DNA from 4 places in the Paenibacillus sp. P36 genome. Region 3 is predicted to be linked to each of the others. Evidence: riboswitches for the same ligand, from Rfam matches in the RefSeq annotation. Region 3 holds a riboswitch; each other region holds the start of a gene.
What was found. A riboswitch is a leader RNA that binds a small molecule or an ion and turns the genes downstream of it on or off. The one in region 3 is predicted to bind cyclic di-AMP.
Positions count from the first base shown of each region.

Region 1: it holds a riboswitch for cyclic di-AMP, as region 3 does, so the genes downstream of both, ACKTT9_RS35565 (APC family permease) here and ACKTT9_RS22060 (hypothetical protein) in region 3, are expected to answer to the same signal.
Region 2: it holds a riboswitch for cyclic di-AMP, as region 3 does, so the genes downstream of both, ACKTT9_RS06315 (CAP domain-containing protein) here and ACKTT9_RS22060 (hypothetical protein) in region 3, are expected to answer to the same signal.
Region 4: it holds a riboswitch for cyclic di-AMP, as region 3 does, so the genes downstream of both, ACKTT9_RS04000 (NlpC/P60 family protein) here and ACKTT9_RS22060 (hypothetical protein) in region 3, are expected to answer to the same signal.

Region 1 is NZ_AP038372.1:8,125,862-8,131,203, forward strand. It holds gene ACKTT9_RS35555 (polysaccharide deacetylase family protein) at 1-492, opposite strand, end outside; gene ACKTT9_RS35560 (YqkE family protein) at 489-749, opposite strand; gene ACKTT9_RS35565 (APC family permease) at 806-2,641, opposite strand; cyclic di-AMP (ydaO/yuaA leader) riboswitch at 2,739-2,899, opposite strand; gene ACKTT9_RS35570 (NAD(P)/FAD-dependent oxidoreductase) at 3,085-4,314, opposite strand; gene ACKTT9_RS35575 (EcsC family protein) at 5,145-5,342, opposite strand, start outside.
Region 2 is NZ_AP038372.1:1,357,784-1,363,125, forward strand. It holds gene ACKTT9_RS06295 (extracellular solute-binding protein) at 1-381, shown strand, start outside; gene ACKTT9_RS06300 (hypothetical protein) at 457-633, opposite strand; gene ACKTT9_RS06305 (DNA ligase) at 816-1,661, shown strand; gene ACKTT9_RS06310 (alpha/beta-type small acid-soluble spore protein) at 1,715-1,948, opposite strand; cyclic di-AMP (ydaO/yuaA leader) riboswitch at 2,128-2,263, shown strand; gene ACKTT9_RS06315 (CAP domain-containing protein) at 2,268-2,972, shown strand; gene ACKTT9_RS06320 (endospore germination permease) at 3,035-4,111, opposite strand; gene ACKTT9_RS06325 (hypothetical protein) at 4,128-4,355, opposite strand; gene ACKTT9_RS06330 (Ger(x)C family spore germination protein) at 4,352-5,342, opposite strand, start outside.
Region 3 is NZ_AP038372.1:4,916,098-4,921,439, forward strand. It holds gene gudD (glucarate dehydratase) at 1-986, opposite strand, end outside; gene ACKTT9_RS22055 (alpha/beta fold hydrolase) at 1,161-2,018, shown strand; gene ACKTT9_RS22060 (hypothetical protein) at 2,075-2,458, opposite strand; cyclic di-AMP (ydaO/yuaA leader) riboswitch at 2,543-2,681, opposite strand; gene ACKTT9_RS22065 (alpha/beta hydrolase) at 2,740-3,570, opposite strand; gene ACKTT9_RS22070 (MarR family winged helix-turn-helix transcriptional regulator) at 3,625-4,086, opposite strand; gene ACKTT9_RS22075 (oligogalacturonate lyase family protein) at 4,132-5,244, opposite strand; gene ACKTT9_RS22080 (hypothetical protein) at 5,270-5,342, opposite strand, start outside.
Region 4 is NZ_AP038372.1:856,505-861,846, forward strand. It holds tRNA gene ACKTT9_RS03975 (tRNA-Gly) at 83-157, shown strand; tRNA gene ACKTT9_RS03980 (tRNA-Arg) at 166-242, shown strand; tRNA gene ACKTT9_RS03985 (tRNA-Pro) at 266-339, shown strand; tRNA gene ACKTT9_RS03990 (tRNA-Gly) at 347-417, shown strand; gene ACKTT9_RS03995 (aldo/keto reductase) at 934-1,866, shown strand; cyclic di-AMP (ydaO/yuaA leader) riboswitch at 2,010-2,159, shown strand; gene ACKTT9_RS04000 (NlpC/P60 family protein) at 2,161-3,075, shown strand; gene ACKTT9_RS04005 (hypothetical protein) at 3,244-3,903, shown strand; gene ACKTT9_RS04010 (glycosyltransferase) at 3,989-5,170, opposite strand; gene yyaC (spore protease YyaC) at 5,273-5,342, shown strand, end outside.

The sequences.
Region 1 (5,342 bases), 3.2 Mb from region 3:
GGCAAAAATGTCCGGATTGGCAGCAAGCCATCTCGCATTAACAAACAAGGTCGCCGGAATTTGCTCCTTGATTAAATAATCGACCAACTTCTCATCGTAACCGCTGCCTTCTTTGCCGCCGCAAGCATCAAAGGTTAGGGCAATCACCTTATCCTGCGTCACAAGATGTGTCCGTACACCGGGGATGTTCTCGCCCCATTTGGTCGGAACTGCCTTTTGGTACCGTTCCACTAAGGTCTGGGCAAGCGAAGGCGACTTGGCAGGTAAGCGTGGTGCGTCTGTTGGTGCTGATATGTCTGTCGACATCACTTTCGAAGAGGGAACTGGAGTGACGGTGCTTTGCACAACCGGCGTTGCAGATACAACAGAATCCGGCTTTTCCGACACTGCCGCTTCGTCCGCAAGCTTCATCGGCCCTCTTTCCACTCCACAACCTGTAAGCGCTATCAACGCACTCGAAAGAAAAAGGAAGCACACCATGCGCTTCCTCATTTGTGTTTTCTCCAATCCAGCTTGCTCTTCTCGAGCAGGTGGCCGAAATCATTCTCCAGCCGCTTCTCTTCCGCCTTGCGCGCAGCCTCTGCTTCTGCTCTGGCAGCCTCTTTGCGAGCCTGCTCCTCAGCTTTCATCGCATCAGCCTGAGCCTTCAGCCCCGCTAAGATATCAGGGCGCAGCAAATCTTTGAGTGTCGCAGGTTTATCTTGCGCGCTAGGTTCAGCGGTTGTGTTAGACCATTTCTTTTTTGCCATAAAGGGTTCACCTCTGTTCCATTTCTACATCCGTTATACCCCTTTATTGTACACTTCTACTCATGCAAATGATAGGGCACCGTCGCAACGACGATATCTTTATCGGCTTGCAGCTTCGAGCGAATACGTGCGGCAGACTGATTGTGGAGCAAGCGGTGCCACCATTTTTTCGGCATGAACTGGGGCAGGATCACCATGATCGATTGCTTTTCCGAAACATGGGTATCGACTCTTTCAATAAACTCAGCCAGCGGCTTCAAAATGGTCCGATAACGGGATTTGAACACGACAAGCCGAACACCCGGATCCCACTTATCCCATTTCTCCTGCATCGCTTCTTCATCCTCATCCGAAAACGAGACGTAGAAGGCAATGACATTGGGAGATAAAGATTTGGCATAGTTCAAAGATTGCGCCACTACGCGGTGAATACCCGCAACAGGTACAATGATCACAGGTTCCTTCACGCATACCCGTTCTTGTGTGATATCAATACGAAGCTGTTTGGCTACATCATCATAGTGATTGCTAATTTTGGTTATTCCCCAAAGCAATAGCGGCGTCACAATAATAACAATCCAAGCGCCTTCACTAAATTTGGTGATACAGAAAATAATAAGAACGGCAAGGGAAACAATTCCCCCTAACCCATTAATAACGAACTTGCCGATCCAGCCGGCCGGACGTTCTCTGAACCATTTGCGGACCAAACCGCTTTGGGCCAGGGTAAAAGATAAAAAGACGCCAATCGCATAAAGTGGAATAAGTGCATCGGTTTTTCCTTTGAAAATGACGAGCAAAATACTTGCCAAAACACCTAACGTTACGATCCCGTAGTGAAACGACAACCGATCTCCCCGGTACGAGAACATGCGCGGAAAGTTTTTATCCTGAGCCATAATGGACGCCAAGATCGGAAATCCGTTGAAGCTAGTATTCGCAGCCAATACCAGAATCAGCATGGTGCCAATCTGTGTGGCATAATACATGACGCCACGGCCAAACGCTTGCTCCGTAACCATCGACAAGACCGAAGTATGTCCATGCGGGTCAGGTGCAATTCCATAACCCAAGCTCAGCAAGGTGACGCCCCCGAAGACAATCGCCAACAGTGTACCAAGCGAAGCCAAGGTTTTCTTGGCATTCTTGACAGAGGGCGTACGGAAATGCGGCACCGCATCAGAAATCGCCTCGATCCCTGTCACGGCCGAGCAGCCTGATGAAAAAGCTTTTAGAATTACAAACAAAGTCAATGAGCTCGTCATCGAGCTGGGAACAACTTGGAATTCATGCATATTCATGGATCCTGTCAGCATATCGAAGATCCCTTTGCCGATCAGCAGTAAGATACACAGGATAAAAAAGTACGTTGGAATCGCGAACACCGTTCCGGATTCAGAAGTGCCCCGCAAATTCAGCCAAACCATCACCCAGACCAGCACTAAGGCTATGGGGACAATGTAAGGCACCGTAACTGGGAAAGCCGACGTTATCGCCTGCACACCTGCTGAAATCGAAACCGCAACGGTTAACGTGTAATCAATCAACAGTGAAACCCCAGTGAGCCTTCCCGACATCATGCCCAAATTTTCCTTGGCCACCATGTAAGCTCCGCCGCCCATCGGATAGGCCTCAATCACTTGGCGATAACTTAATACAAGAAGCATGATTAAAGCAATAATCGAGATTGCAATCGGCAATGAGAACGCAAAAGCAGCAACCCCAACAGTTGCAAGCTCTAGCAAAATTTGCTCCGTGCCATAGGCTACCGAAGACAGGGCATCTGATGACAGGATGGGCAGAGCCTTCCATACCTGCATTTTCTCAGATTCCAGCTCCGCTGATTTCAGCGGTTTGCCGAATACAATCTTTTTCAATGAGTCACTTGTCATGCTGTGAAATTCCTCCAAATAACCTAGTTTTCAGCTTGATTTCCCTTTTTTGGGCGCAAAAAAACACAAGGATAGACCTTGTGCTTAGCCACATGTTCTCCTTTCTCACGACCGCTTACGAGGTTAGCTGACGGGTTCGGGCTGCGAGAAATCTGCCCTAAAGGTAGCTGCCGCATGCGACAAAACACACCTTACTCACCCCGTTGAAACCTATGGTTCCCCCGCTTTTCTGATAAGAAAATTAAGCGAAATATTCAACTGTTAACGTACGAGTTGATACTACTCTCTTATTGGCTCATAGTAAAGGAGAGAATAATCTTAAAAAAGATTATTCCCTCCCCACATTCATTTGATAATCCGCTTACAATGGTATAATCCTTTCAGTATCTCTGTTTTACTAGCTTATTGTCTGATTCATTGGATTTTAGGGTGTTTTAGCAAAATTAATTTCTCACATGGCGCTTTCTAGTGGCTTGTTTTTGCTTGAAAATCATCTTTTTGAAGATGAGTGGGATACCGCCAATGAGAAATAAATAGCGGGCATCGATTATTTTTTTGAGGAATGCGGCCAGCCTGCCTTTCACTTTTTTGACTTTCAGGATGCCAATCGCTTCTCCGCGACCCAGCGAGGCGACCGTGCCTTTGTAATCGTAGGCGAAAGGTCGTAATGGTTTTCCACTCAGTGAATAGAGCAAATTTTTTGCTGTATTATAACCTTGTTGGACTGCGATTTGGGCATTGGCGGGGTATGGCGTGCCTTCCGGGCTCATGACAATCGAACAATCTCCCGTAATAAAAACATCGGGAAACTGCAACGAACGCAAGTAGTCATCCACTTTGACTCTGCCGCGTTGGACGTGGAAGCCCGCATCTTGCAGCAAGGAATTCCGACGGACACCTCCCGACCAAATAACCGTGCCCGCAGGAATGAATTGACCGTCTCCCAGCAGCACGCCGCCGGGCTCGCATGCCTTGATGGCGGTAGATAGTTTATATTGAACCCCTTTGCGGCGCATCACGTCCATGCCGTATTCCACGAGATCATTCGGCAGTCCGGGCGGCAAAGCAGTAGGCGATGCTTCGATATTGATGATCTGAACCAGGGAAGGATCGACGTCAAACATTTGGCAAAGATCAGGAATCCGGTCGGCCAACTCTCCAACAAACTCCGTGCCTGTGAAACCGGCGCCGCCAACGACGATCGTCAAATATTCCTTATGCTTGGAATCCAATTTATATTTTGCGAACATATACTGCGTATGCTGACGAATGAAGCGAACACTATTAATGCTGTTAATTGTCATCGCATACTCGCGCAATCCCGGAATACCAAAGGTTTCCGTCTCACTCCCAAGCCCCACGACCAAATAGTCGTAGGTGAGGACTTCGTCCACCAGGACCACCTTTTTTTCCTCAGGTACAATCTGTTGAACCGTCGCTTTGATGAAATGAATTTTCCGCTCATCGATCAGATCCTTAATGTCTACACGCGCATTCTCATGATGATCCGTGCCGGCTGCCGGCATATGCAGATGTGTCGTCATATAGTGATAGTCGTGTTTGTTCACCAGCGTGACCGCCACTTCATCTGCTTTGATCAGCTTCTGCAGCCTTATTGCCGTTACAAGCCCACCGTACCCCGCTCCCAGAATAACCACCTTCGGTTTACTCATCCGAATCCTCTCCTCCGATTACATCAGCTTTTTTCTCTACCATCATTGGTGAAAAAGATCAACCAAACCATTCATAGGTTGTCATGTGAAAAAAATCACATAGTTATTCAGGACGTACACATGGTTTGGCTCATCATTAGTATATGTGCCTCTTTCTTAAAAATCACTGGAACATTGCCCAGCTTGGTCAAAAAGGGCTGCGTGACGCGGGGTGGCGGGCGCGTGGGGGCATACATGTGCGGGGGAGATGTGGGACCGGGGCGTGGGGCCGCGGGCGTGGGGGCGAGATGCGGGATTAAGGGAGCTGGATCACGCGGCGGGTGCACGCTATGCGGAACCAGAGCGTTGGATCGCGGGCGTGGGAGCGAGATACGGGATTAAGGAGGGAGCTGGATCGCGCGGCGGGTAGGCGCTATGCGGAACCAGAGCGTTGGATCGCGGGCGCGGGGGCGAGATGCGGGACTAAGGGAGCTCGATCACGCGGCGGGTGCACGCTATGCGGAACCAGAGCGTTGGATCGCGGGCGTGGGAGCGAGATGCGGGATTAAGGAGGGAGCTGGATCGCGCGGCGGGTAGGCGCTATGCGGAACCAGAGCGTTGGATCGCGGGCGCGCGAAGCCTTGCCCCTTCTCATTGGATGAATTCCAATGGGAACGCCTTTATGAGGCCGGATTTCCGCGTTCCGTTGGACGAAATCCAACGAGGCAAGCCAAAATCAGCCCACAAGAAGCCAATTTCCCCCTATGCATTGGATTTCGCCCAACCAAATCAGCATTTTAACGTGGAAATTGGCACTTTCATTGGATTTTCTCCAACGGGAATCCACCCGTTCACTGCTCGCCCTTCCCCTCAGCCTCCAACCTGGCTTTATCCTCTAAACGACGCAAGCGAAAGCTGTTCATGCCCGCCACGCCCAACTCCTCCAGCAGGCCAAAATTCGCCCATGCACCTACGACAGCTCCAATGCCGGGGACAAGCTGAAGCATTTTACGGAAATCAATGGTGTCCCGATATTCCTGCTGCAGCTG
Region 2 (5,342 bases), 3.6 Mb from region 3:
AAGATCGAAGACGGCAAACCGGTATTTATTGATCAAAAGCTGCAGGACACCGAAGTGGGCTCCAGTTATTTGCAACTTCAAATCGCCAAGTATACGGCAAAAACGACGGGGAAAGAAACACCGCTCATGGAGAAATACGGCAAAATGATTAAAGAGAACGAGGCTATCGCGGTCAATAACCCGACGAATCCGCTCGTTTCCGAGACACAAACGACCAAAGGCAGCGAGCTGAAGCCGATCATTGACGACGCCCGTACGAAGTATATCCTGGGCAAAATCGATGAGGCAGGCTGGAAGCAAGCGATCGAACAGTGGAGAAAAGCAGGCGGCGATAAAGTCATTGAAGAGTTCAGCGCGCAATACGCGAAGAGCGGCAAGTAAGGCTGTATTATAGCAGAGGCGTCCATGAAGGTAGAAAAACTCTACTTTCACGGACGCCTCGTAGCGTATGGTACTTCAATTCCATCCTTTAGCAACCATCGGTTTCTTCTTCGTTTTCTTGAACAATCTATAAAATAAGCCGAGTTCCTTTTTCCGTTTGAGAGTGGCTTTGATACCTTCAAGCAGCAGCATTGATCTAAGTTCGTCGCGACGGTTTAACGTATGCAGTCTTTTGATAAATAGCTTGTCCATGCGAACATCCCTCCCATTCATCTACCTCCATTATAAACGGAATCTGCGAATTTGATTGTCGCTTTGTAGAGAGGGTTTGCACTTGTTTTGTCGAAAATGGAGCGGGTAGGCCTCGATTTCCTTCAAGTCCCTATAGGCAGATGAATCACTGTGCAGTATTATCTAACGTAGGGTGATATTATATGTTCATTTCTCCTATGCTTTTGCAAGACGCCAAAGATAATAGACCTTATAACAGTAAACATCATGTTGCAGAACTGAAGTTAGACGGTTTCAGGTGCATTCTTTCTAATTTGGACAAACTCTATGTATATACGAAAGACAATCAATTGGTAACGCATAAATTTCCTGAGTTGTTCCAGTGTCCGTTTCCCGAGGGAACGATCCTTGACGGTGAATTGGTGATTTTGGATGATCAAGGTAAACCGGACTTTGAAGCGATGTTAGCCAGATTTTTAAACCCGACAGACTTATCGCCTGTTGTATTTTTTGCATTTGATATTTTAAAATACAAGGGAATTGATGTCACTGAATTACCTTTGCTTAAACGCAAGGAGCTGTTGGAGCAAGCTTTCATCGAGACTGACAGGTACAAAAGGGTGAAGGTTTACGAGGGTAAAGCGGTGGATTATTTTGAGAAAATCCGGCAGGATGGGCTTGAAGGCATCATTTTGAAGTCGAAAAAAGAAAATTTCAAGTACGAGAGCAACAAACGCTCCAGGCAATGGCAAAAAGTGATTAACTGGACTTATGCAGATGTTTATATTTCTGGTTACAGGAAAAATAATTTTGCTTTGCTGGCGTCCATTGATTCAGCGAATGGATTGAAGATTCCGGTTGGGGTGATTGAGACCGGGGTAACGCCTCAACATCAGAAGGCGCTCGATGGTGTGAAGCACCGCTTAGTCTACAAAGAGGACAATCATTTTGCTTATATGGAACCGCGGCTCATGGCCAAAATCAAGACAAAAAACTGGACGAGAAACGGAAGGCTTCGTTCGCCGGTTTTCATGGAATTTGTGATGTAAAAAAAGACTGGATCACCAAGGAGGAAGTGGTGGTGCAGTCTTTTTTTTGTACATTACATGCGTCTAAAATTACCTGTGCTGCTGCCGCTTAGCTGTTGCTCAGCAATTTGAATCAATCTTCTCGTAATGTGTCCGCCGATTGCGCCGGTATCACGAGTAGCCATGTAGCCATAATACCCGTCCTGAGGAATCTGAATACCTAATTCCTGAGCGACCTCGTATTTCATTTGCTCAAGAGCTGATTTTGCTTGTTGCACAAGTAATGTATTGCTTCTACTGCTAGCCATCTGGATTCACTCCTTTATTTGGTGTATGAGTATTTTGTGGAAGTTATGGTTTTTTATTCATGGAGTTGGAAATTTTTTTTGCAGCATGATGATTGCGCTTTCATAAAGCGTTGGAAAATTTTGCGGCATGTTTTCGGAAAAACCCCGTGTTACAATCGGAAAGATCGATTATGGTCAAAAAACTTAGAAGGCCGAAGCTTCTTAGAAAGCACGGGGGACCCAATCTTTGGGGTGAAGCCGCTATTGATGCGGCCGGGTGATTACTCTTTGACCCGAATCCGACAGCTAACCTCGCAGGCCGCAAAAAGGAGAGATTTCTATGTTGAAACGTTATAAACAGCTAGTCGTAACCGGTGCTATTGGACTGAGCGTCCTTATGAGTTCCAGCGCAGCCATGGCGGCATCCGCCACGTATACGGTGTCAGACAACGATACCATGTGGTTGATCTCCCAGAAGTATGGCGTAAGTCTCACTTCGCTGATTCAGGCTAACCCTCAGGTTGCCAACCCGGACGTGATCTGGTCTGGGATGACGTTGAACCTTCCTGGCAGCACAGGGACTAGCGGCGGCTCTCAAACACAAGCCCCGTCAGCGCCTGCTCCATCTACACCAGCTGTCCCAACAACACCATCAACGCCAGCTACATCTGCGCAATCCGCTTTTGCCAGCCAAGTCGTTACATTAGTTAACCAGGAACGGGTAAAAGCTGGGCTACAAGCGCTAACCAGCGATAGCGCCCTTACAGCTATGGCGTTGGATAAAGCCAAAGATATGTACAACAACGACTATTTTGATCATACGTCGCCGACTTATGGGTCACCTTTTGATATGATGAGCACTTATGGTATTCCTTATTCCTATGCAGGTGAGAACATTGCCAAAGGACAACCTACACCAGAGACCGTCATGGAGGCTTGGATGAACAGTACGGGACACCGTGAAAATATTTTGAACCCTAATTACACGAAAATCGGCGTGGCCTATTATAACGGAGAATGGGTGCAGGAATTCATCAGCAACTAATGCTCTATAGCGAAAACAAAAAACAGCCCTTGTGATTTCCCAGTCGGGATTTCGCAAGGGTTTTATTTATATTTCAACTTGGCAACTCCCCACATCAAGAGCGGCAGAATGATCCCATGGATGGGTAATAAATAAGGAATCGCGATTTTTTGTGGAAATACCACGGAACTATCGATAAAGTCCCGAGGAATCAAGGTAAGCAGCGCGATAACCGGTGCTACGACCCAAATCATGCGTCGCCATTTTTTAAGACCGAAACTTTGAGCTGTTCCATATGTGCAAACGAAAAAGTAGAGAGATACTTTAGTGAATACACTAATAATCCAGATAGCGATAACAAAGGAATCGAGGTTTTGAAAAAAGTCGAAATAGGAAATATAACGAATCAAATTAAAATAAGGATAGGTTTGGCCCGAAGAGGCGATGTGTCCAAATACCGAAAGGATTAAGAAAGTCGAAATGCTTGTTAACAGACCTGCCGCAGCCACCCCGAGTATGGCTGGTTTCACCCCATCTTGAGGCTTTGCAAGAAAGCCCATGATGACGAGCAGAAGGATGCAATCCCCAAGAAATGTTGAGGTCGGCAGAGATCCTTTTAAGATTGTCATCGCACCGGTATCCACATAGAAGGGAAGGATATTGTTAATATGGACATTTTTAAGGCTCAGCAAGAGAGGAATAGCAATCCCAAGTAGGGTTAAAGGTCCTAAGATTTCGCAGCATCGCGCGATAACCTCTATGCCTGAGAAAGTTACATAGATTGCAACGAGGAGCATGCCTAGCATCGGGACAAGGATTGGAGTTTTGGGCAAAATAGTCGCAACGATGAACTCTGCGTACTGCCTTATAATGATAGCAAGCACGCTGTACCAGTAGATGAAATACACCACTGTAACCGTATAGCCGATGTATCGACCAAATAATCTCTTGGAAAATTCTACGATGGTTTGCCCTGGATGATATAGACTCAACCGTGAGCAAACATAAGCGACCCCTACACCTATTCCGGTTGCGCAAACGGTTGAAAGCCAGGCATCTTGCTTCGCCGTTTGAATAGATGGATTTATTGTCAGTAAAATGGTCATTCCCAGCTGCATGGTCAATATCATCCAGAATAATTGTTTCCCGCCAATCTGCATGTCCGTAAGTGCTCCTTTAATGATCTAAGAGTTTACCAAGAGGGTAGAAAATGTAATTTACCAACTGCGTCGGACCTGGCATTCCCGGATTCATAACTAAAGCGATCGCTAGAATCCAGCATAAGGCTAAAATAGAGAGATAAGCCGCTTTTTCTTTGGTCGGCCTGTTTTTCAAGCGAAACCATTGAAAGAGAGTGATGATCAAGCACGCGGCCATGCATAGGGGAATGTCTTTGGATGTCATTGGCGATACTCCTCTTCCTTATCTTTTTCCTCCTGGGATCGAGAAGACTTGATGCTGGATAGCCCAGGACGCAGCATTCTGGCATCCGATTGTACAGTAACTTCGACGTTCGGGAAGATCTCATTCCAACGTTTCTGGTTTTGCCGCCACTCCTTAGGATACGCTCGGTGGAATTCCCCAGCGAAATCAAAAATGTCCGTTTTGAAACCTTGCTGAACCTTTCGTAAAGCAACTGCGACACGCTCTTCAATGTCATCATTCATAGCGGCTTCCACGCGTTTAACAGCTTGGTGATCGGAGGCGATATCCAGCGAAGTTGTATTTTGCAGGGCATCATCTTCCGTATGAATCCAGACGTTCATGCGCCATTTCCCGTTTTCGATGATTGGCTCCAGTTTCGTCTCGCTTTTCAACAATCGAAGGGAGACATGGCCGGAAACACCTTCCGGCGTCACAGTAACGACGGCTGTTTTAATCTCGTCCCTGAGCCAAAGCAGGCCGCGGGTGGTTGGATCGTCAATGGTGCCAACCATCTTATCGTCTTTGAATATGGCCGTATAATTGGTGAAACTCCCTGTGTCGTCGTGATTTCTCGGCGTGTTTGCCCCAAGGAGCTCAATATAAGGCAGGGCGGCGGCACCGGACTGATTCGTCAACATTTGTGCCAAATCCGCCAACGTTACACTAAGAATGATTTTGCTCTTGGCAATCTCCCTCATGATCTCGGAGGAGTTCCGCTCCAGCCGTGTATTCATCTCGAGAATTTCGCGTGCGCTTCCTTTGCAAACATACATAAAGGAACGTTCTCGCGGCTGAGGCGCTCTCATTAAGTAATCAACCTCGTCTCGAACCCCTTGTCGTGCGACAGACTCACCGAAAATAATAATTTCGGCATGGCCCCAGAAAATTTTGCGCGGCATCTTCTCTTGAATCTTAGACATCGCATCAGCAATATCTACGCCTACCGCGGATTTGACGAGGGAAGTT
Region 3 (5,342 bases):
ATCGTCCAGAAATGTGGGTCGGCTAACGGAATATCGACAGATTGCAGCTGAATCGTATGGCCCATCTGGCGCCAATCGGTAGCAATCATGTTCGTTGCCGTTGGGAGGCCTGTCTCACGCCGGAACTCGGCCATGATTTCACGGCCTGAATAACCGTTTTCTGCTCCGCATGGGTCTTCCGCATAAGCCAATACGTGATGCTGATCACGGCACAGATGAATCGCCTCTGCTAAAGACCATGCCCCGTTAGGGTCAAGGGTAATTCTGGCTTGAGGGAAACGTTCCGCCAGCGCAGTGACCGCTTCAATCTCCTCCTCACCGCGTAGGACGCCACCTTTTAACTTGAAATCATTAAAGCCATATCGTTGATACGCCGCTTCGGCAAGTTTCACGACGGCTTCGGGTGTAAGCGCTTCCTCATGACGCAGTCGAAACCAATCATTCGCAGCATCCTCTGCGCTCAGGTACGGAAGGTTTGTCCGATTCCGATCCCCAACATAGAACAAGTAGCCTAACATCTCTACTTTATCGCGCTGTTGCCCTTCTCCTAGCAGTGCTGCAACCGGAACATCCAGAAATTTGCCTAAGAGATCAAGTAGTGCTGCTTCCAATGCCGTAACGGCGTGTATCGTGATGCGTAAATCAAAAGTCTGCAAACCGCGTCCTCCTTGATCCCGATCAGCGAATTGCTTGCGAACTTTCGTAAGAATGTTATTGTATTGGCCGATCGATTGACCGATAACCAGTGGGCTCGCGTCTTCAAGCGTTTTGCGAATATTCTCGCCGCCCGGTACTTCACCTACGCCCGTATGACCTGCACTGTCTTTGAGAATTACGATGTTACGTGTAAAGAATGGAGCATGCGCTCCACTAAGATTGAAGAGCATGCTATCATGCCCTGCAACTGGAATTACTTTTAGTTCGGTAATGATTGGCGTGCTGGAAGCTTGATTTCGCGATGGCTCATTTAGCAGTTCTTGTTTCATGGCTGATCTCTCCCTTTCATGTGGATGAATACCAGTTTAATGAAGATGACAACTAATTAGCTTTCCTTAAGTTAAATTGTACCACGTCCTCTAGCTCCTAAGTACTTAAATAACTCATATTCACATATTTTTGTTAGGGAATAGTATGCGCTCGCCGGAGAGGAAGTTGAAATTATGGTTCATTATAAAAAAATGAAGATTGACGGTTGGGAGTTATTTTTTCGCCAAGCCGGGAGTCCATACAACCCAACCATCATCCTTCTTCATGGTTTTCCAAGCTCATCCCATATGTTTAGGGATTTAATTCCTCAACTCACAGACCACTTTCATATCATTGCTCCTGACTATCTTGGATACGGAAATAGCAGTATGCCTTCCACAGAAGAATTTGCTTACACCTTTGAGAATCTATCCATTCTGATTGAAAAGTTAATTGATAATCTCGGCATTTCTCAATATATATTGTACACCCATGAGTATGGAGGTCCTATCGGGTTCAGACTGGCCGTACGGAATCCGCACCGTATTCTAGGATTCGTCATTCAGAATGCCGTAGTTAGTGAAAACGGATTAGGGAAGCCGTTCGATCTCTTCAAAGCCCTCTGGGAGGATAGAAATCCTGCAACCGAAGCGGCCTTTGCTCAGCTTGCAACCTTCCATTTTACGAAAATGCAGTATGTTACGGGCGTGTGTCATCCCTACCGGATTAGTCCCGATGGTTATCTAATGGACCAGTTATTTTTGGATCGACCCGGCAATAGCCAAATCCAGTTGGAATTGGGCTACGACTATCGGACCAACGTCGAACAATACCCTGTTTGGCAGCAGTACTTGCGAACTTATCAACCTCCTACGCTCATAACCTGGGGCAAAAACGATTTTATTTTTACGGTGCAAGGGGCACTTGCTTTCGGTGAACTTTTAACGTGTGTGGAAACTCACTTTTTATGCGGGGGCCATTTTGTTCTGGAAGAGCAAAGCCAGCAAGTTGCGGAGCTTATCAAGCGTTTTTTTGGCCGTATCTATTCATGAGAAAAACGAAAAAGGAGCTGCCGCAAGGCAAGCTCCTTCTCTATTGTTGAAGATCGTTAAATGGTATGGCTGATGTACGCTCTGAGGCAAGGATACGGACCACTGAAAATATGCGCCATGGTTACGATAAAGGTGAGGTGTTCCTGTAAAATTTGGAGCGTGGTTCCGACGCGATGGGCTAGCGATTGTTCAACCGCTAATTCCTTTTCTGAACTCAATTGGTTAAGCAGCTCATTGTTTTGAGCAACCGTTTTGCTAATTTCCATTAACGTCTGTGTTTCGACGTCTGATGGCCGGTAAGCCAAATTCGGAAATTGAATGTCGTACGTCTCCAACCGCTGTTTCAAATGAAGTATCTCATGTTGACGCTGTACGGAATCGTTGGCTCTCTTCCATGGAAGAAGATTCTTCCATTCTTTGGTTACTTTCATAAGCAGCATGTCTAGTTCCTCCTATTTTCTCTAGAAGAGAAAAAGGAAGCGAGGGAATAGAACCTCAAATCACATAGTTCCATTGAATGTTTCTATCCATTTCTTTCTACGCTGACGAAGTTAGCTGACGGATTCGGGTTGAAAGTTAACCCTAACACTTTACATGTGTACTCACCCCAGGAAACTTGGTTCCCCCGCTTCTTTAATCTAAAGAATTAAGCGTATTTTATCAATTTACTCCAATGTATAAGGAGAAGCAATAGTAATATTTTCTTATCTATTCTATGTCCTTAGTCATGCATCCCCTGTAACCATAACATGATCCGATCTACTACCTCCAAATATCTTTGCCCAACAAGCAATCCGGTGTGAGTCGTATCCCAAAGTCCTGTATATTCAGCATGGAGATGCTCCGCTGTCGCCTTTCCCCGCCGGTCATTTTCTTCACTATTAATTGCTTTAATAACCAAGGCTGGATGAACCATCAAACTGCTGTCTATCGATATCCCCCCACCTGCCCCCAAAGAGAAATAAAAATCATTAAATGCTTGTAATGACTCCACAGTTATATACTTTCTCTGAAAATCAATGTCATCCGCTGATTCATCTATACTGGAAATCTCTTCTCGGGATGGTGCGGGCATTAAAACGCCTGTTGTCATTGCAGCTATTTCTTTGTAGGGTACAGCTTCATAAACTTCCTTGCTTATGCTTGTATCGATCACCACTAAGCCTGCAAGTTCGTTGGTTTCAGCCAGCTTCTGGCTCAAAATTCCTCCCATGCTAAATCCTATGAGAATCGGTGGAGCCTCACACTCAGCCAAAACCTCTTTGATATCCTCCAAATAATCTTCGAATGTTACATGTGTCAAATCGAGCACTCTACTTTTGTAGTGCCCTCTCAAATTCATAACATAACAATTCCATCCCTTGTTTATAAAGTGTGGGATGTATTTGCTCCACATCCAACTGCCGGTGTAGGCACCGTGTACAAATAAAAGCGGAGGTCTTTTGGAGGCTCCCTTCGGTAGCTCATCTCCCTCGAAAATTTCTATACATAGATCATTTTCTCCAATATATTTCACACGATGATCTGGCAAATCTTTTGTATAATCTTTCATGATAAGTTTCACCTCGTTATATAGTTTGACGTCAAACTATTAGTTTAAAAAAATTTAAAAATTGTTATAAATTTTCGTTAGAATTCTCAGTAATTCTTCCTTCTCTTTATCCGAAATGTCCATGTAAAATACATCTAACATTTTTTCTGAGATGGTTTCAAATATAGGTCTCAGTTCCTCCCCTTTTGGCGTTAAGGCAACATAGACGACCCTTGAATCTACGGTGTCCCTTTCCTTAGTCACGTATCCGAGCCGGACCAATTTGTCGACAAGTGCAGTCACAGTAGACTTATCTTTATCAATTTTCTTGGCAATCTCCGCCATAGTCAATCTAGGCAGCTTAAATAGAGCAAAGATAATATCCCCGTGTGAAATGGCAATATCATCGACCCCATATTTCGTCATCTCGGCTATGATAAACCGATTGGTCTTTTCTCTAATTCTGGAAATAATTGATACAGCGTCTGTTGGTTTCATATTCTCATTATAGTTTGACGTCAAACTAATGTCAATCATCTATTCGAGGCAGCCGATCAAACTAGCCGGCTGCCTCGAACCTTGTCACAAATCCACTTTATATATACAAGGAACGCCCTCCATATCAGAGGTAAAGATGATAAATGTGCCATCTGGAGAAAAAGCCGGATGCGGATGAGCATCCTGTGTGTTGCCGTATGACTTCCAGCTGGTTCCATGGGAGCATAACCGCTCTTCTTCCCTCTGTTCTACATCCACTAAATAGATAAAGTGCTGCTCGGGCAGCTGCCCGTCCCCGACGATCATCGTATGATTGGCATTCGAAATAAAGTGGCAATACTTGGAGCAATTCATCCAGATCTCTTCCTCTAATGTCTCCGAGTCCATGAAACGGATACTTTCGTGATAGAGATCATCTTTATGCCGGTACACATAAGCGAATCTAGAGCCATCAGCAAGCCAATATTCATGCGTGATGAGCTCATCATGCGTCTGTTCCTTCGCACAGCGCAGCCGCGTCCCGTCCTTTTGGACTAGCCAGAGTCTGGCATCAATCAGATGCCCAGGACCTTCATGACAAAATAAAATGGTCGATGGGTCATTGGGACGAATTTGCGGATGTCCAAGCCAACAGTCCAGCTCCTCATGTGCGATATGGCTGGTTCGCTGTTCGATATCCAGGTAGATGATTCGGCAGTGCGGTTTCGCTGCCCATTGCGGCTCGAAATTGGACCAATCCCCTTTGCCTGGTACGACATCCCTTTCATTGATTTCGACCAGTACGAGATACTTGTCATCTGAGCTGAGACCGGGATTGGCATTGGATTTCCAACCTGCAGGTGTCGTATAGAGAACGTCTTCCATCAGCGTCGTCATATCCAATCGCATAATTCGCTGATCTCTGCAATAAATCAAGTAGTTGTCGTCACTCGTCAGACTGCAGCTGAAATCGTGAATATCGGGTCCTTCCGTTAATTGCAGGGCCGTTCCATCGTTCAGATCCATCCGGTAAAGCTGACGGGATCCCTCTCGCTCGCTAGCGTAAATGAGATAGCGATTGTCGTTTGTGATCATTTTATAATAAAAATAAGGATGATGATTCACCTGCTCCGGGGCTGTCAAACGCGTCATAGATCGACCCGTATAGGCATCGGCAAACGGATGGAACTCGTTACGAATCGTAGATCCTTTAGCCATCTGTGATCACTCCATTCTCTTAATGTTAGGGCCGAGGCCGCAGCATCTTCATCTTCTCGGCAGGTTTAAGCGGCAAGGTCAATTGAAGAACCGAGCGG
Region 4 (5,342 bases), 4.1 Mb from region 3:
ATTTGCATTTGTTCTGAAATCCTGATATATTATTCCTTGTCGCCTCTGAGAAAGAAATGAAGTGACAAGCAACACATACCGTGCGGAAGTGGCTCAGCGGTAGAGCATCGCCTTGCCAAGGCGAGGGTCGCGGGTTCGATCCCCGTCTTCCGCTCCATATTTTAAGCGCCCTTAGCTCAGCTGGATAGAGTATTTGACTACGAATCAAAAGGTCGGGAGTTCGAATCTCTCAGGGCGCGCCATTTTAATTAAGTTATAAGCGTTTCGGGATGTAGCTCAGCTTGGTAGAGCACCTGCTTTGGGAGCAGGGGGTCGCATGTTCAAATCGTGTCATCCCGATATTTACGCGGGTGTAGTTCAATGGTAGAACTTCAGCCTTCCAAGCTGGTAGCGTGGGTTCGATTCCCATCACCCGCTTCACAAGAAAAGAAAGAGCCACCTTCGGGTGGCTTTTTCTTTTGCACGGGTAAGGGAAGAGAACCCACAAAGGGTTCGACCGTCCGTGAAGGCAGCTTGAGTAAGCCCGAGTAGGACGCGCGTCCAAATCTACCGATGATTGCTTCCGAAGGAAGCATGTTCAATGAGGGCGGAAAGCGAAGGGAACTGGAGGTCGCTATTTCGAGTAAATCAGCCGAATTCCCCGGTTAGGGGAACTACAAGCCTTTATTTGCTGCCTAAAAGCGGCGTATCACCTGAAAACGGCAAAATAGAGGACCGTAGTTCCCTAGGAGGGGCGAATGCACCGTTTTCGAGCTAAATAGATGCCAGTAGTTCCGTTAACGTACAGAAAAGACATGGTACAGCTATGGAGACCATCCTCACCCGATACCCGAGCCCGCATATTTCTTGGCAAAAGTAAATGAAAGCGGTATACTTGTTTTGTTAACGTGTGCATTATCGTGGGACGATATCAATGAAATGAGGTCGGCGACTATGAAGGCGAAAAAGCTAGGACATGCAGGTTTTGACATCTCAAACATAACTTTTGGCTGTTGGGAGCTTGGAGGAGGTCCTTGGGAGTTCACGAACGACCAAAATAATATCGAGCTCATCCGTAAAGCGTTCGAGCTGGGCATCACAACGTTTGATACAGCTGAAGGCTACGGCAATGGACACTCGGAAGAGATCGTCGGCGCTGCTTTGGCGGATATACGTAAGCAATGCATCATTACGACGAAGGTGAGCCGAAGCAATCTAGCTCCTCAAGATGTAAGAAGATCGGCAGAAAACAGTTTGAACCGTTTGAAGACTGATTACATAGATGTTTATTACATTCACTGGCCAAGTTTTGAGATACCTGTGCAGGATACGCTTGGTGAATTTGTGAAGCTGAAAGAAGAAGGCTTGATTCGGGCTATCGGCGTTTCGAATTTTTCTTTGGAGCAGCTGAAAGAAGCCGTAAATTACGCGCAAATCGATGTGATTCAGCCGGAATACAGTTTGCTGCACAGAGCTATCGAGCCAGAGATTTTGCCATTCTGCCAGGAACACAACATTGGTGTGATGAGCTACAGCTCAATCGCCAAGGGGATTCTGACAGGCGCTTTCCACCTTCATGGAAAGGCATTGAAAGAGGGAGACTTCCGCAAGGAGAGAAGGCTGTTCCTACCGGAGCATCTGGAGGCGGAGAAGGAGCTTTTAGCTGTCATGAAAGAAATGGCGGATGCCAAGGACACTAACGTGACACAGATCGCAATTGCTTGGCTGCTGCACCAGGAAGCACTTACTTCGGCTATTATAGGGACACAGGATGAGCATCATCTTGAAAATAATATCAAAGCGGCCTCATTATCATTAACCGCCTCAGAGTTAGCAACTTTGAACACAGTCAGCGATCGTGCGCTATCCGTAATTGGCTACACCTAATCGCAGGAAAAACCACCCTCTAGGGTGGTTTTTTTTGCCCATTATCCCTAGTATTCCGTACGCAATATGCGACAAAATACATTGGTAAAACTTACCGTTTTGCAAAGGTTGTACCTACCAATTAAACTATGCTAGTCTAACATAGACAAAAAATGCCGAATCTTGGAGCATCGCAAGCTCTGGTACGGGGGACTTCTTTATTTGGGGTGAATGAGCGCTGCTAGCTGAGCGTACTAGGGAAAACCTCTTCCCGAACCCGTCAACTAACCTCGGAGGCGTCAAGGAGGCAAGGTTTTGAAATCTTTTTCTTCACGTCTTATTTGTTCATGCGCACTATTATGCGCCGCAGTACCGATGTTTACAGCACACTCCGCTCAGGCTGCATCCGCGCCTACGGACCGCCCTGTCAAGGTGCAAGTCAATGATGAGCTGCTGAAGTTTCCGGAAGTTCAGCCTTATATTGATGACAAGGGCATCATGCAAGTTCCACTCCGAGTGTTATCTGAGAAGCTGGGCTATCAGGTGAGCTGGGAGAAGCAAGAGGATCAAATCGAGGTCACACTGGTTAACAAGCAGCAATCCATCTTACTCATTACAGAGCAGCAACAAGCGCTTGTGAACAGTAAGAAGATCAGTTTGGAAAGCAGTCCAACCGTGTTCCAAGGGAATACATATGTCCCACTGCGTTTCATCACGGAAACCTTCGGTTCGCCAATTGAATGGAACGAAGCCAATCAGATCGCGATTGTGGATGTGGATGGAAAATCGCACAAGCCAGCCTGGATCGCGCCACCACCACCACCACCAGCTCCAGCACCTGCACCTAAGGTGGCAGCCGCTGCCGTTGTTCCGTCTGTGAGTGAGCAAATTATTCAGGCGGCGAACTCCTATATGGGCGTGCGTTATGTATGGGGTGGAACGACGCCGAGTGGTTTTGATTGCTCCGGTTTTGTGCGATTCCTGTATCAAGCGAAAGGGATCGATTTGCCCCGTACGTCAGCGGAGATGCACAGTGAAGCAGGTACGAAAGTTTCAGATTTGAAAGCCGGAGACTTGGTATTTTTTGCTTCGAAAACAGTGAATCACGTAGGCATTTATCTCGGCAATGATCAATTCATTTCAGCGACAACATCCAGAGGCGTGGCTGTGGATAGCCTTTCGAGCGCTTATTGGAGCGCAAGGTATGTCGGAGCGAGAAGAGTTCTGTAAGGATAGGACTATCGAACACTTGTTTCTATGATCTTTCGAATGAAAGGCATAGAAGGCAGGTGTTTTTTTTCGTTCGCAGAATCATGCGATTTTTATCGAAATTTTATGGTTTTTAGCCTATAATGAAGAAATGTTTGGAAGAAAGAAAGAGCAGGTGAACACGAGCGCATGCAATTAAGTGTCTGGAAGAGTTGGTTTCATAAAAAGAGACATTCGAGTGTAGCAGATAGCATGTATACCGTGGATAAGGGACCTGCAATGCCAGATGAGATCAGGGAAGTTATTCAGCAGTTTTTCCGTACATACAATCATTTCAAAGGGGCTAGAAGCCTGCAAACGGATACGTTTATCAAAGAAGTATTTTACGCAACGAAGCAGGATCCGAAAGATCAGCGAACAGTTGAAGAAATGGAAGCCTATATTCAGCATAAGAATGTTCTGAGATTGCGCTTGAAATCTTATGTAATCGATGAGTATCTGAGTCTTGGTGAAAAAATCTGTATGGTTGGTGTTACGAGGGAGTTTAGCAACAATCACAAGAATCGCGTCTTGTATTTTCTCATTAAGGAAAATGATTCCTGGAAGTTCCACCATATTGCAAGATCGCATCATGGCACCATTTTAGATAAATTTCAAATTAAAGAACAAACGGGTTTCGTCGTAGGGAACGATAAAGCCGCGCTCCTGTTCCTTACACACTCCAATTCGTTAGATGCCTCCACATTTATTACGGGAGATTATGTGCATGCAGAGGGGTATTTGGAAGTGGAACAAGAGCCGAGCAGCCATTTGTACTATAGAGTTGTACGGATGAATCGTGTTCACTAGAACGATAAGAGGATGCCACAAACCGTGAGGGTAAGCTTTGCTCTGTCGAGTAACGCTTATTTGGCGTTTGTCCAATTGTTCAAAGCTAACTTCTACTCTTTTTAAGTTCACGAAGCGAATAAAAAGTACCTCTCCAGTAAATGCCGCCTTGTTTCCAAGTAAGCCAAACGGAGCGAATCATAGTATAGACAAGCAGTGAAGCGCTGACGGGAAGCAGATAGGCGGAATCACCTCTGAGGCTCATTAATCGGGACACTAGCTTGCGATAGAGCCAGATTTGCAGGATAACAGCAACCGCATAGACGGCTCCGCGCCAATCCCAGAGGAAGAGGAGGCCAAGCCACGGGCATATAAAAAAGCCGATCTGTCCCAAACAAGCGAGCAATGCGACCATGTAGCTGTAACGAAAGCCGGAAAAAAGGTTTTTTTCCAGTCCAATTACCGCATCTTTGAGCGAACGGTACCATTCCACTTGAAGCAGGTGTTTGGCAGACAGCACTCTTTGGCGGTAACCTGCTCTTTTGAGGAAGATGCCTAACTGTAGATCATCGTCAGGTCGTAAAGCGATCGCTTTATGCATACCAATCGCTTCATAGGCGCTCCGGCTTACCATATTAAAGGCTCCGATCCCGATGCCTGTTCCTTTCGCGTTGTCGATATTTGCACGCCAAGGTCGAACGAACAAAGAAAATGAGAACAGAAAGAAATGAACGAATCCCTTGAGTAAAGCGCCTCGCGCAAACATATTGGGGGTCAGGGTGAGATGGTGCACATCCTGTTCCTTCATATAGGTGACCGCGTCGGTGATCGTACCGGGAGCAAACAGAATATCCGCATCTGTAAAAAGCAAATACTGCCCTCTGGCCTGAAGATACCCTTGGTATAGCGCATGGTTTTTGCCAAGCCAACCATCTGGAAGATGTGTGATGTGAATGATTTGCAGTTTGGTACGGATGTCCTGCTTACCTTCCGACCACTTGTGCAGCTCCTCCAACCGGACACCAGTAGCATCCCGGGATCGATCATTCACGGCAATGATCTCGAGGCGCGGGTAATTTTGGGAAAGGAGATGCTTGACGGTTTCGCGGATTGTCGATTCCTCTTCTTTGGCGGCGATGATGACGGATACGAGCGGTGGCTTGTCCGAGAAAGAAGTGAGCGGAGACTTAGGCAGCGTTCGCAGGTTGGGCAAACCTTTTAACACATCCACAGTGACGTATAACCAATACAGGAGGGTCAGAAGAGCGATGATGCCGAGAGTGGACACAGGATACCTCCTTATGGAAGAATAGAAGTTGATCGCATTATATCATTCATCCTTGGTAGGGGGAAATTTTTGCTGGAAGCTTGTAAGAGGAGGTAATGATCGATGGGGGAAACGGTAGACAAACGGGAGCAATTTTGGAAAAAAATGAATGGTGAGCAGTTGGCTTCCTTTC